2 regions of the Mycobacterium sp. 134 genome follow, and region 1 is predicted to be linked to the other one. Evidence: riboswitches for the same ligand, from Rfam matches in the RefSeq annotation. Region 1 holds a riboswitch; the other holds the start of a gene.
What was found. A riboswitch is a leader RNA that binds a small molecule or an ion and turns the genes downstream of it on or off. The one in region 1 is predicted to bind glycine.
Positions count from the first base shown of each region.

Region 2: linked by a shared signal. The riboswitch ahead of gcvP (aminomethyl-transferring glycine dehydrogenase) and the one ahead of gcvP (aminomethyl-transferring glycine dehydrogenase) in region 1 are both predicted to bind glycine.

Region 1 is NZ_JBLVUN010000008.1:2,971,099-2,978,504, forward strand. Features, by position in the region: gene ACNQVK_RS18985 (DUF881 domain-containing protein) at 1-501, shown strand, start outside; gene gcvH (glycine cleavage system protein GcvH) at 539-934, shown strand; gene garA (glycogen accumulation regulator GarA) at 1,124-1,603, shown strand; partial or broken gene ACNQVK_RS19000 (MerR family transcriptional regulator) at 1,607-2,352, shown strand; gene ACNQVK_RS19005 (bifunctional nuclease family protein) at 2,476-2,970, shown strand; gene ACNQVK_RS19010 (MerR family transcriptional regulator) at 3,226-3,846, shown strand; glycine riboswitch at 3,962-4,060, shown strand; gene gcvP (aminomethyl-transferring glycine dehydrogenase) at 4,214-7,045, shown strand; gene ACNQVK_RS19020 (EVE domain-containing protein) at 7,081-7,406, opposite strand, start outside.
Region 2 is NZ_JBLVUN010000008.1:6,016,762-6,024,167, forward strand. Features, by position in the region: gene gcvT (glycine cleavage system aminomethyltransferase GcvT) at 1-147, opposite strand, end outside; gene gcvP (aminomethyl-transferring glycine dehydrogenase) at 144-3,017, opposite strand; glycine riboswitch at 3,168-3,258, opposite strand; gene speB (agmatinase) at 3,294-4,295, opposite strand; gene ACNQVK_RS33770 (TOBE domain-containing protein) at 4,464-4,676, shown strand; gene ACNQVK_RS33775 (TetR/AcrR family transcriptional regulator) at 4,694-5,269, opposite strand; gene ACNQVK_RS33780 (SDR family NAD(P)-dependent oxidoreductase) at 5,305-6,228, opposite strand; gene ACNQVK_RS33785 (acyl-CoA reductase) at 6,229-7,406, opposite strand, start outside.

The DNA.
Region 1 (7,406 bases):
ACCCTGCAGCAGTTACAGGCATCCGGCAGCAGCGATCAGGCCGCGATCGAGAACGCGCAGTCCCGGCTGGAGGCGTTGTCCATCCAGATCGGCACGGTGGCCGCGACGGGTCCGGGAGTGACGCTCACCATAGAGGACAACGCGCCCGGGGTGCCTGCCGAGACGATGCTCGATGTGATCAACGAGCTGCGTGCCGCCGGCGCCGAGGCCATCGAGATCCGCGGCGGCGATCAGCAATCCGCGGTGCGGGTGGGCCTGGACACCTGGATAATCGGTGCGCCCGGGGCGCTCACCGCCGACGACGTGACCCTGCGGCCACCGTATTCTGTTCTGGCGATAGGGGATCCGCCGACGCTGGCGGCCGCGATGAACATTCCCGGCGGGGCAATGGACAGCGTCAAACGCGTCGGCGGCACGATGGTGGTACAACAAGCCGAGCGTGTCGACGTCACCGCCTTGCGGCAACCGAAACCACGCCAATACGCTCAGCCCGTCAAGTGAGTACAGCAACCCATCGCCCGACAACCAAAGGAGCGCCGTGAGCGAGATCCCAGCCGACCTGTACTACACCTCGGAGCACGAGTGGGTACTGCGTACCGGTGACGACACGGTGCGCGTCGGCATCACCGATTACGCGCAGTCCGCCCTCGGCGATGTGGTGTTCGTGCAGCTGCCCGACGTCGGTGCCCAGCTGGCCGCGGGCGATGCGTTCGGCGAGGTCGAGTCGACCAAGTCGGTGTCGGACCTGTACGCCCCCGTGGCAGCGAAAGTCGTTGCGGTCAACGGTGATCTGGACGGTAGCCCGCAGCTGGTCAACTCCGACCCCTACGGCGAAGGCTGGCTGGTCGATCTGCGGCTCGAGGAGGGCACGCTCGAGGACGCGCTGGCCGGTTTGCTCGACGCGGACGGCTACCGCGCCGCCGTGACCGAGTGAGTAATTGTTAGGGTTTCCACGGCCGGTCGCCAAGACCGGTCGGGCCGTGCCCGGCGCGCAGATATCTTCCCCATCGGATCCGGCGGTGGTGGACCCAACGATGCCTGATGCGCGGTACGGTCGACATGAGACCGACGATGGGCTGGGGCCACGCCGGGCAACGCCACAGCAGCCAGTGAGGAGCAGCGGGTGACGGACAAGGACAGCAATTTGGGGGCCGACCAGTCGGAAGACGTGACGGTGGAAACCACATCGGTTTTCCGTGCGGACTTCTTGAACGAACTGGATGCGCCCGCAGCGGCCGGTACCGAAGGCGCCGTATCCGGTGTCGAGGGCCTGCCCGCGGGTTCGGCATTGCTCGTCGTCAAGCGCGGACCGAACGCCGGATCGCGTTTCCTGCTCGATCAGCCGACCACGTCGGCGGGTCGTCACCCGGACAGCGATATTTTTCTCGATGACGTGACGGTGAGCCGGCGACACGCCGAGTTCCGGTTGGAGAGCGGCGAGTTCCAGGTTGTCGACGTCGGCAGCCTCAACGGGACGTATGTCAACCGCGAGCCGGTCGATTCGGCCGTTCTCGCCAACGGCGACGAGGTGCAGATCGGGAAGTTCCGGCTGGTGTTCCTCACCGGTCCCCGCTCTGACGACGACAGCGGCTCCGCCAGCTAGCCGATGACTGCCCCCGACAGACCTGCACTGGCCGGGATGTCGATCGGCGCAGTGCTGGACCTGCTGCGGGGCGACTTTCCGGACATCAGCATCTCCAAGATCCGATTCCTCGAGGCAGAGGGACTAGTCACGCCGCAGCGCACCGCGTCGGGGTACCGGCGGTTCACCGCGTACGACTGTGCGCGATTGCGGTTCATCCTGACCGCGCAGCGTGACCAGTACCTGCCGTTGAAGGTGATCAAGGCCCAGTTGGACGCCCAACCCGACGGTGAGTTGCCACAGGCGGGATCCGCCTACGGTGTGCCGCGTTTGGTGCCGGTATCCGAGGGTGGGGACGGCTCGCCGGACGGCGCCGCCGGTGTTTCGGCGGTGGCGCCGCCGCAGGTCCGGCTGTCCCGCGAAGATCTGTTGGCCCGGTCGGGCATCGACGACGAGATGCTGGGGGCGCTGGTGCGCAACGGCATCATCACCGCCGGGCCGGGCTTTTCGATGAACATTCCGTGGTGATCGCGCAGTGTGCGCGCGCCCTCGGTGACTACGGTGTCGAGCCCCGACACCTGCGGGCGTTCCGCTCCGCGGCGGACCGGCAATCCGACCTGATCGCCCAGATCGCGGGCCCCGTGGGCAAGGCGAGCAAGGCCGGAGCCCGCGACCGCGCCGACGATCTGGCGCGTGAGGTGGCCGCCCTGGCGATCACCCTGCACACGTCGCTCATCAAGTCCGCCGTACGCGACGTTCTGGATCGCTGAGGACTAGACTCGTTTTGACGGCCAGTTCGTCTACGTCGGGACCCCTGGCAATGTGGTGATGGCGGACAGTGCGACGGACGAAGATTCGACGAAACGGCACGGCGGTGCGGAGGGCAGGCACAGATGGCTGAGGTTCGCGTGGTCGGCATTCGGGTGGAACAGCCGCAGAACCAGCCCGTGTTGCTTTTGCGGGAATCCAACGGTGATCGCTACCTACCGATCTGGATCGGGCAGTCGGAGGCTGCCGCGATCGCGCTGGAACAGCAGGGCGTCGAGCCCGCCCGGCCGCTCACCCACGACCTGATCCGAGATGTCATTACCGCCCTTGGGCATTCGCTCAAAGAGGTGCGGATCGTCGACCTGCAGGAAGGCACCTTCTACGCCGACCTGATCTTCGACCGCGACATCAAGGTGTCGGCCAGGCCCTCGGACTCGGTGGCGATCGCCCTGCGTGTCGGCGTCCCGATCTACGTGGAGGAGGCGGTGCTGGCCGAGGCCGGCCTGCTGATCCCGGACGAGAACGACGAAGAGGCTGCAGGCACTGTCCGCGAGGACGAGGTCGAGAAGTTCAAGGAATTCCTGGACAGCGTTTCCCCGGACGACTTCAAGGCCACATGACCGCCGCCCGCGCCGCTGCGCCGTCGCAGATCACGGATACGTCTCAAGTGGGCATACCGGTGTCAACACGCGGCGCGGGAGCCGATCGGGCGGGAATTCGGGCGCCATACTTTCTCTGCAGCGGGCATTCAGGGCTCGGCGGGAAGCGTATGCTCGACACATTCGAGCTCGCAGCAAACCGCCGCGGCACAGGTGGCCGCGGTACATGACGTAGTAGTACGACGCGGGCGAGTTCGAACGGCGAGAGGATTCACAGTGGGTGACACGCCACGGCAGGAAGAGCTGGATCTGACCACCGGGAGCGGCGCGGAGCCGCCTGTCAGGCCGGCCGGCGAACCCGTGCAGGGTGGGCTGTTCCCCGACGATTCGGTTCCTGACGAACTCGTCGGTTATCGCGGCCCGAGCGCGTGCCAGATCGCCGGGATCACCTACCGGCAGCTCGATTACTGGGCGCGCACCTCCCTGGTGGTTCCCTCCATCCGGGGCGCGGCCGGTTCGGGCAGCCAGCGCCTCTACTCGTTCAAGGACGTTCTGGTCCTCAAGATCGTCAAGCGGTTGCTCGACACCGGTATCTCGTTGCACAACATCCGGGTCGCGGTCGACCACCTGCGCCAACGAGGCGTGCAGGATCTGGCCAACATCACCCTGTTCTCCGACGGCACCACGGTCTACGAGTGCACGTCCGCCGAAGAGGTTGTCGACCTGCTGCAGGGCGGTCAGGGCGTGTTCGGCATCGCGGTATCCGGCGCCATGCGTGAGCTGACCGGCACCATCGCCGATTTCCCGGGCGAGCGTGCCGACGGCGGCGAGTCCATCGCATCACCCGAGGATGAGCTGGCGTCGCGGCGCAAAAGCCGCGACCGCAAGATCGGCTGACCCTCCCTCCCGACCAGACACCTAGGCGCCCCGCATCCGGTGATGCGGGGCACCTGCGCGTCGGTGCACGCTATGCGGAGAAGCCAGTGGATGCCCGGTAAGATGAGGGACGCATCGCCCTCGCGCGGGAGAGCTTCGTGACAGCCAGCCACGGACGCCGAAGGAGCAATACCTCTCCGTCAACCTCTCAGGCACCCAGGACCGCGCCAGGCCCCGATGCCTCTGGAAAGCGGTGCCCGCTGGGCACCCGCCCATGGGGAAAAGTCCTGCACCGGGGCTGAATCTCTCAGGCACCCGGACCGGGTCGACGACAGAGGGAGAGGGACTGCTACGACGTCTGAGCACGTCTGCGCCTCAGGAGAGTGTCGTGTCCGACCAGCATCAATCGCGTTTCTCCGATCGTCACATCGGCCCGGACGCCTCCGCCGTCAGCACCATGCTCGACGTGATCGGCGTGGCATCCCTCGACGAGCTCGCTGCCAAGGCGCTTCCGGCAGGCATCCTCGACGCGCTGTCGTCCGGTGGTGTCGCCCCGGGCCTGGAGGGTCTGCCCGCGCCGGCCACCGAGGAGGAGTCACTGGCCGAGCTGCGCGCGTTGGCCGACTCCAACACCACCGCGGTCTCGATGATCGGTCAGGGCTACTTCGACACCTTCACGCCCGCCGTGCTGCGGCGCAACATTCTTGAGAACCCCGCCTGGTACACCGCGTACACGCCGTACCAGCCCGAGATCAGCCAGGGCCGTCTCGAGGTCCTGCTGAACTTCCAGACCATGGTCTCGGATCTGACCGGCCTCGAGGTGGCCAACGCCTCGATGCTCGACGAGGGCACCGCCGCGGCCGAGGCCATGACGCTGATGCACCGCGCGACCAAGTCCAAGGCGAATCGACTCCTGGTCGACACCGACGTGTACGCGCAGACCGCGGCCGTGCTGGCCACCCGGGCGGAGCCGCTCGGCATCGAGATCGTCACGGCCGATCTGCGCCAGGGACTTCCGGACGGCGAGTTCTTCGGTGTCATCGTGCAACTGCCCGGAGCGAGCGGGCGGGTAGGCGATTGGTCCGCGCTGATCAGCGCAGCCCACGAGCACGGCGCGCTTGTCGCCGTCGGTGCCGACCTGCTGGCGCTGACCGTGATCACCCCGCCCGGCGAGATCGGCGCCGACGTGGCCTTCGGAACGAGCCAACGGTTCGGCGTGCCAATGGGATTCGGTGGACCCCACGCCGGCTATCTGGCCGTGCACGCCAAGCATGCCCGGCAGTTGCCGGGCCGGCTCGTCGGCGTCTCCGTCGACGCCGACGGCGCGCCGGCCTACCGCCTGGCGCTGCAGACCCGCGAGCAGCACATCCGCCGGGACAAGGCGACCAGCAACATCTGTACCGCACAGGTGCTGCTGGCGGTGATGGCCGCGATGTACGCCAGCTATCACGGCGCTCAAGGACTGACTGCGATCGCCCGCCGCGTGCACGGCCACGCCTCGGCGATCGCCGGCGCGCTGGGCGATGCGCTGGTGCACGACAAGTACTTCGACACCGTGCTGGCCCGGGTTCCCGGACGCGCCGACGCGGTGGTCGCGGCCGCCAAGGCCAAGGGGATCAACCTGTGGCGCGTGGATGCCGATCACGTGTCGGTGTCCTGCGACGAGGCGACCACCGATGCGCATGTGGCCGCGGTACTGGAGGCGTTCGGCGTCTCGGCCGCCGAACCGGTGTCGGCGGGCGTCGTGACGCGGACCTCGGAATTCCTCACGCACCCGGCGTTCAACAAGTACCGCACCGAGACCGAGATGATGCGTTACCTCCGGGCGTTGGCGGACAAGGACATCGCGTTGGACCGCAGCATGATTCCGCTGGGCTCCTGCACGATGAAGCTCAACGCGGCCGCTGAGATGGAGCCGATCACCTGGCCCGAGTTCGGCCGTCAGCACCCGTTCGCGCCGGCATCGGACAATCCGGGACTGCGCAAACTGATCGCCGATCTGCAGGACTGGCTCACCGGGATCACCGGCTACGACCAGATCTCGTTGCAGCCCAATGCCGGTTCGCAGGGCGAGTACGCCGGACTGCTGGCGATCAAGGCCTACCACGTCTCACGGGGAGACACCGACCGCGACCTCTGCCTGATCCCGTCGAGCGCACACGGCACCAACGCGGCCTCGGCGGCACTGGCCGGCATGCGCGTCGTGGTGGTGGCGTGCCGTGAGAACGGCGATGTCGACCTCGACGACCTGCGTGCGAAGATCGCCGAACACGCGGATCGTGTTGCGGCGCTGATGATCACCTACCCGTCGACGCACGGGGTGTACGAGCACGACGTCGCCGACATCTGCGCTGCGGTGCACGACGTGGGCGGACAGGTCTATGTGGACGGCGCGAACCTCAACGCGCTGGTCGGTCTGGCGCGGCCGGGTCGCTTCGGGGGTGACGTCAGCCACCTGAACCTGCACAAGACGTTCTGCATCCCGCACGGCGGCGGCGGGCCCGGTGTCGGGCCGGTCGCGGTGCGGTCGCATCTGGCTCCGTTCCTGCCGGGCCATCCGCTGGCCGACGAACTGCCCGATGAGCTCACCGTGTCGTCGGCACCGTACGGGTCGGCGTCGATCCTGCCGATCACCTGGGCCTACATCCGGATGATGGGCGCCGAAGGTCTGCGCGCGGCGACCCTGACCGCGATCGCGTCGGCCAACTACGTGGCCCGCAGGCTCGACGAGTACTACCCGGTCCTCTACACCGGCGAGAACGGCATGGTCGCCCACGAGTGCATCCTGGATCTGCGCGGGATCACCAAGGCCACCGGCGTGACCGTCGACGATGTGGCAAAGCGACTGGCGGACTACGGTTTCCACGCACCGACCATGAGCTTCCCGGTGGCCGGCACGTTGATGGTCGAGCCGACCGAGAGCGAGAGCCTGGCCGAGGTCGACGCGTTCTGCGACGCGATGATCGCCATCCGCGCCGAGATCGACCGGGTCGGCTCGGGGGAGTGGTCGGTGGACGACAACCCCTTGCGCGGCGCCCCGCACACCGCCGAGTGCCTGCTGGTGGCCGACTGGGACCACCCCTACACCCGCGAGCAGGCTGCCTACCCGCTGGGCAAGGGATTCCGTCCCAAGGTCTGGCCGCCGGTGCGGCGCATCGACGGCGCCTACGGTGACCGGAACCTGGTGTGTTCATGCCCGCCGGTCGAGGCGTTCGCCTGACGGCCCCTGCGGCTGCCGGTTGCGCCCGGCCCCTGTCAGGGTGACGGTGTCATCGCCGAACGGATGAGCTCGAAGTCGTGTTGGTCGATGCGGAACAGGCCGAACCGGAACCGGTAGCCCCAGCGGCGCTTGTCCTCGATGAAATCGAGTTCGTCGATGAGCGGCCGGATGGGTGTCTCGACGCAGTCGGCGAAAGCCACATGGCGCCGGTACGGATGGAAGTCGGGACTCATCTCGACTTGGTAGGGCTCGTCGTCGGTGACTGTTCCGAGGGCCGTGAACGTCTGCAGCACGGCTCCGTCGGGGTAGTCCGACTTGGGTGAGTAGAAGATGATCTCGTCACCACGACTGAGCCGACGTA
Region 2 (7,406 bases), 3.0 Mb from region 1:
CCCGGCCGTCTCACGGACCGCCTTGTGCTCGGCCAGTTCACTGCCGTACTTCAACGGCATCGCCCAGCCGGCGAAGTCGGTGAACGCGGCACCCAGTCCCCGATGTTCATCGAGCAGCGGTGAGGCCGGGGTGTGGTTGTCGGTCATGCAAAAACCTCCTGGAGGATCTCGGCGGTGTCGGTTTGGAATGCCTCTGGCGCAGGGCACGAGCAGGCGAGGTTGCGGTCGCCGTGCACGCCGTCGATGCGGCGGACCGGCGGCCAGTACTTGTTGAGCCGCAGGGAAGCAACGGGATACGCCGCGTACTGCCTGCTGTACGGCAGGACCCACTCGGCGTCGGTGACCTGCTCGGCGGTGTGCGGAGCCTGCCGCAGCGGGCTGTTCTCGAGCGCCCACTCTCCCGAGCCGACCCGGCTGATCTCGTCGTGGATGCTGATCATGGCTTCGATGAACCGGTCCAGTTCGGCCAGGTCCTCGGATTCGGTGGGCTCCACCATGAGCGTTCCGCTGACGGGGAAGGACAGGGTCGGGGCGTGGAAACCGTAGTCGATCAACCGCTTTGCCACATCTTCCGCGGTCACTCCGGTGCGCTTGGTGATCTCGCGCAGATCGAGGATGCACTCGTGTGCGACCAACCCGGTTTCCCCGGTGTAGAGCACCGGGTAGTGCTCGGCCAGCGATGTCGCCAGGTAATTGGCCCCCAGCACCGCGGTCTTGGTTGCCGCGGTCAAGCCGTCGGGGCCCATCAGTGCCAGGTATGCCCAGGTGATCGGCAGAATGCCGGCCGAACCGTAGTTGGCGGCCGATACCGGCGCCGGTCCGTCCCGCAGCGGGTCACCGGGCAGGAACGGGGCCAGGTGCGCGCGGACCGCGACGGGTCCGACGCCCGGGCCACCGCCGCCGTGCGGGATGCAGAACGTCTTGTGCAGGTTGAGATGTGACACATCGCCGCCGAACTCGCCAGGTTTGGCAAGTCCCACAAGAGCGTTCAGGTTGGCGCCGTCGACGTAGACCTGTCCGCCGGCGCGGTGGACGAGATCGCACACGGTGCGGACGTCGGTTTCGTACACCCCGTGAGTGGACGGGTAGGTGAGCATGATCGCCGCGACCTGCCCGTCGTGGGCGGCGAGCTTGGCCTCCAGATCGTCGTGATCGATGTTGCCGTTGGCCGCCGTCTGCACGACGACCACGCGCATCCCGGCCAGGACGGCCGAGGCCGCATTGGTGCCGTGTGCCGACTGCGGGATGAGGCAGACGTCGCGGTGGTCCTCGCCGCGGGACCGGTGGTAGGCGTTGATGGCCAGCAGGCCCGCGAGCTCCCCCTGGGATCCGGCGTTGGGCTGCAACGAAACCCGGTCGTAGCCGGTGATCTCGGCCAGCCAGGTTTCCAGATTGCCGATCAGCTCGAGGTACCCCGCGGTCTGTTCTGCAGGCGCGTACGGGTGGATACCGGCGAACCCGGGCCAGCTGATCGGTTCCATCTCCGCCGCGGCGTTGAGCTTCATGGTGCAGGACCCGAGCGGGATCATGGTGCGGTCCAGCGCCAGATCCCGGTCCGAGAGTTCCCGCAGGAAACGCAACATCGCGGTTTCGGATCGATGCGTGTGAAACACGGGGTGCTGCAGGTACTCCGACGTGCGAAGCAGACCGGCAGGCAGCGCGAACGGACGATCGGTGGCCACCGGCGAAGCACCGAACACCTCGAGCACGCGCCCGACCACGTCCTCGGTGGTGCACTCGTCGCAGGTGATGCCGACGCGGTCGGCGTCGACCAGACGAAGGTTGATACCGGCCCGGTCCGCGGCCGCCACGATCTCGTGGGCGGTGCCAGGGACCCGCACCTGCACGGTGTCGAAGAACGAGTCGTGCGCGATCTCGCGCCCCGCGGCACGCAGACCGTCGGCCAGGGTGACGGCATGACCATGGACGCGGGTTGCGATGGCGCGCAACCCTTCCGGCCCGTGGTAGGCGGCGTACATGGCTGCGACGTTGGCCAGCAATGCCTGCGCGGTGCAGATGTTGCTGGTCGCCTTGTCGCGGCGGATGTGCTGCTCGCGGGTCTGCAGTGCGAGCCGGTAGGCGGGCTTGCCTGCCACATCGACAGATACCCCGACCAGGCGGCCGGGCAGCATGCGCTCCAGACCGGACCGCACCGCCATGTAGCCGGCGTGGGGACCGCCGAAGAACAACGGCACACCGAACCGCTGCGCCGAGCCCACCGCGATGTCGGCGCCCTGCTCGCCGGGGGCCGTGATCAGGGTCAGCGCCAGCAGGTCGGCGGCGACCGTGGTGAGCATGCCGCGCTCGTGTGCCGCGGCGACGAGCGGGGCGAGGTCACGCACCACTCCGCTGGCGCCCGGGGACTGGAAGACGACGCCGAAGGCGTCGCCGTCGGGCAGTGCCCCGGTCAGATCGGCGACCACCACCTCGACTCCGACGGCTTCGGCCCGCCCACGCACCACCGCGAGGGTCTGCGGCAGGCAATCGGCGTCCAGCACCACACGGTTGGACGACACCGTCTTGTTGGCCCGCCGCATCAACAGCACCGCCTCCATCACCGCGGTGGCCTCATCCAGCAGCGACGCACCGGCGACCGGCAGCGCCGTCAGGTCCTCGATCAGCGTCTGGAACGTCAGCAGCGCCTCGAGCCTGCCCTGCGAGATCTCCGGCTGGTACGGCGTATATGCGGTGTACCAGGCCGGCGACTCGAGCATGTTGCGGCGCAGGACCGCGGGGGTGATGGTGTCGTGGTAGCCGAGGCCGATCATCTGAATCCGCGGCTGATTGCGGTCGGCCAGCTCGCGCAGTGCCGCGAGGACCTGCTGTTCGGATCGCGCGGCGGGCAGCCGCAAGCCGTCGGTGCAGCGGATCTGCCGGGGCACCGCGCTGTCGATCAACTCATCGGTGCTGGCGAATCCGAGAACATCGAGCATGCGCCGCTCGCCCACTCGGTCAGGGCCGATGTGTCGGTCGCGAAAAGAGTTGTCGTCGTGGACAATTGCGGTGCACTCAGGCATGAGGTGACTCCGGTTTCGGGCACCGCGGTTACACGATGCGTCGTGAAGTGACACCTCCCCGCTCTGTCCTGAAACCTGAGAGTTTTAGCGCGTTGCGCCTTTCCCCTTCGGTAAGCCCGATCCTGCGATCGCGCTGTTCTCCAGAGTTGTCTCGACACTGCGGTATTGGGCCTGAGAGATTCCCGGGGAGGAGTTGCTCCTACGGCGCCTCCGGAATCGGAGGTTCTCCCACAATGCGTCATCGACGTATTGAGTTATGTGACGGATGCTACTCGATCAGGGCGCCGTGGCCGCAACCTCACCGTTGACGGGCAGATTCGACTGCCGTCCGGCGACCATGAGCGACACGATGTCGAACACCACCGTGGCCGCCGCCACGCTGGTGATTTCGGCATGGTCGTAGGCGGGGGCCACCTCGACGACGTCGGCGCCGACGATGTTGAGGCCGGACATCTTGCGCAGCATCTTCAGCAGCTCGCGCGAGGTCAGACCACCGGATTCGGGTGTGCCGGTGCCCGGGGCGAACGCCGGGTCGAGCACGTCGATGTCGATGGACAGGTACACCGGGAGGTCGTCGACCCGGCGGCGCACCACGTCGACGGCCGCGTCGGTGCCGATCACGTCGAGGTCGCCCGCCCGGATGATCTTGAATCCCATGCGGGCGTCGTCGTCGAGATCGATCTGGTCGTAGATCGGGCCGCGGATGCCGACGTGGATCGAGTGATCCTCGATCAGCAACCCCTCCTCGAACGCCCGGCGGAAGATCGTGCCGTGCGTGACCGGCGCGTTGAAGTAGGTGTCCCAGGTGTCCAGGTGCGCGTCGAAGTGGACCAGCGCGACGGGACCGTGCTTGGCGTGCAGGGCCCGCAGGTTCGGCAGCGCGATGGTGTGGTCACCGCCGATGGACACGATGCGACGGTCGCCGCCGGTGAGGATGTCGGAGGCGTGATCCTGGATCTGCCGGCAGGCCTCGTCGATGTTGTACGGCGTGACGGCGACGTCTCCGGCATCGACCACCTGCACGTGCTCCAGCGGCGCGACGCCGAGTTCGACGTGATAGCCGGGACGGAGGGTGCGCGCGGCCTGCCGGACCGCCATCGGACCGAATCGGGCACCGGGCCGGTAGGAGGTGCCGCCGTCGAAGGGCACGCCGAGGATCGCGATGTCGTAGTCGGACACCTCGTGGATGTCGGCGATCCGGGCGAAGGTGCCCTTCCCGGCGTAGCGCGGGACCTGGGTGGCGGGCAGTGCGCCGATGATGCCGTCATGCGTGCTCATCTGTGGTTTCCAGCCTTTCGACTCGCCGGGTGTTGACAGTCAGCATCACTCCCGGTGCACGCCCGCAGCGAGCAGACAATGCCCAAACACTGGCGAGTGCCTTTGAGCAATCGCACAAGCGCCTATCGTCAGAGCCGCACGTCAGCCACTGATCGACGGAGGTCCGCGATGCGTCTGTCCACCCGTAACCAGCTCACCGGCACGGTCACCGAGGTCACGATCGGCGCGGTCATGGCGACCGTGAAGGTCAAGCTCGACGGCGGTGACCAGATCGTCACGGCCTCCATCACGAAGGAAGCCGTCGAGGAACTGGGTCTGGCGCCGGGCACCGCGGCGACGGTGCTGGTCAAGTCGACCGAGGTGATGCTCGGCGTCGACTGACGTCGGATACGCCCGCCTCAGTCCGCCTGCAGCAGGTCCACCAGCGCAACGGCCAGGTCGTGCAGGCCTGCGTCGAGCGAGTAGCTCTCCTCGGTGGTCCAGCTGATGACGCCGCCGACCAACGCGCCGACGATGATGTCGGCCAGGGTGCGCGGATCGTGTTTACGCGTGACCTCCCCCCGCGCGACACCGTCCTCGATCAGTTCGACGAACGTCTGGTGCAGTCCGTAGCCCCGCGGCAGCCGCAATCCGGTGGTGGCGAACAACGCCCCGATCAGTTCGCGGTAGGTGTCGCCGGACCGGGTCAGCGTGCCGGCGATGTCGTCGAAAAGCCCGATGAGTCGCGCCGGCACCGGCTCGCCCGACCGGTCGCGCAACACCTCCTGAAGGTTGAGCAACCGCTGCTCGGCCAGCGCGGCCAGCATGTCCTGCCGGGTGGCGAAGTGGTTGAAGAAGGTCCGGTTCGCAACGTCGGCCCGCTCGCAGATGTCCTCGATCTTGGTGGCGTCGACGCCCTGCGACAGGAACAGATCGAATGCGGCCTGCAGTATGCGCTCGCGCACTTCCTGCTTGCGCCGCTGCGTTCGATCCATGGCCACCGACCTTACCGATGGCCCGGCAAAGCCGGTCAGCTGCACAGTGATTCCGACAGGCCCCACAGCTGTGCCGCCCGGTCCGGATCGACCGCATACGGGACGAGTTCGGGCCGGATCCGGCAGTCTGCCAGGTACACCGAACCGACCCCGGTCAACTCCGGGCTCACCGCGGCCCACACCTGCGTCGCCGCCCCCTGGTCGGGGAGCACGAAGTCGTGACGGACGTCGATACGTTCGGTCTCCGCGCTCGGTCTCGCGGGCGTGATGTCGTTGAGCGCCGCAAAATCGTCGCGGGTCATGTGCCGGGCCAGCGAGGTGGCGACGACGCCCGGGTGCACGCAACAGGCGCGTACCCCCCGGCCGCCGAGCTGCCGGTCGAGTTCGACCATGTGCAGGATGTTCGCGGTTTTCGACGCCCCGTAGGCGAGGAACTTGTCGTAGCTTCGCCGCTCCCAGTTGGGATCGTCGAGGTCGACGTCGGCCATCGTGTGACCGTCAGAGGACAGGATCACCACCCGGGCCCCGTTCGCGGCGGACAGCTGCGGCGTGAGCAGGCGGGTCAGTTCGAAATGGCCGAGATGGTTTGTCCCGAACTGCATTTCGAATCCATCGGCAGTGCGGCCGAAAGGGGTGAACATGACGCCGGCGTTGTTCATCAGGACATCGATGACCGGGGCGATCCTGCTGATCGACTCGGCACCGGCCCGGACACCGGCCAGCGAGGCCAGGTCCAGCCGGGCCGTGGAGACCCGCGCCCCCGGCGCCTCGGAGCGGATCCGGTCGGCGGACTCGGTCAACGCGTCGGGGCTGCGTGCGGCCAGCACCACATGGGCACCGGCCACGGCCAGGGCCCGCGCCGACTCCCGACCGAGTCCTGAAGTGGCACCGGTGATCACACACGTCTTGCCGCCCAGGTCGATCCCGTCGACCATGTCGAGTGCGGTCGGTACAGACATCTATGCCTCCGTCGTTGCCGCGGCAAGGCGCCACAGCGGGGTCACCGCATCAGGGTCGCACGATTCCTCGACGATCCATTTGCACATCCGCCGGATCGGTTCGATACCGTCCTGCGGCGCAGCGATGGGCACGCTGCAGGCATACCCCAGGCTGGTGAGCCGCTGCGCACCGAACAGTCCGAGGGTGTCGCGTAGTCGCCGCTTCAGTGACTCCGGGTAGATGCCGATCGTCTGGGTGTAGGAGTTGACGGCTTCGGTGACCTTGTCGATGCTGTCGACCGGCACCACGTTGGCCACCCGCCCGGACAGCATCGACGAGTAGTCCACCTGGGAGTCGAACTGCGACACGATGATCGCGCCCTCGCGGTTGCGGCCACCGACCACCCGGTAGAAGTCCTCGGTCAACCGCGACGACTCCACATACTCGAGCAGGTCGCGGTTCGGATACCGCGGTGCGGTGCTGACGAACTCGGGGAGCGCGGTCAGTTCTTGGTAGATCATCTCGCCGAAGCGGTTCGCCGTGTCGACCCCGGCCTCATCGGTTCCGCTCAAGACGTAGATCACCCGGGCATTGGCACAGCCCTCCTGATTGGCGACGCCGATGTCGACCGCCGCGGCCCGGGCCACCTCACGCATCGTCTTCTCGTCGGCGAACGCCTCACCCCCGATGATGGTCGCGCTGCGTTTGGGGTCGAGCGAGATAAGTTCCAGCCCGGGCTGGATGTAGCGGGTGACGTGCTTGACCGACGCCAAACCGCCCCACGCGACGATCTTTTCGATGTGCTCGGGCCGGTACAGGGCCTCCTCGACCTCGACGTCGCCGCCTTTCCAATAGCCGACGGAAAGATGTCTGGTGATGGGATGGCCGGGGGCCACCTCGGCCAGCGTCCGCGCGATGGCAACCGCGGTGAGCGGATCATTCGACGGCGCCTTGATGATCGCATCGGAGCGGGTGATCACCGACCGCAGGACCGTCACCGCCGAAACCAGTCCCCCATTGCCGGCCGGGATGTGCACCGTCCGGGCGCCGAAGGCCCGGACCCGAACCTCGCGGCCGTCGGCCAGCCGGCGTGGCACCCACCCGTTGAGATGATCCAGGCCGACCTGACTGTCGGCCACCTCCAACACGTTCTGCCGGGAGAACAACGGTTGCAGAACGCGGTAGCTGTTCTCCAGCA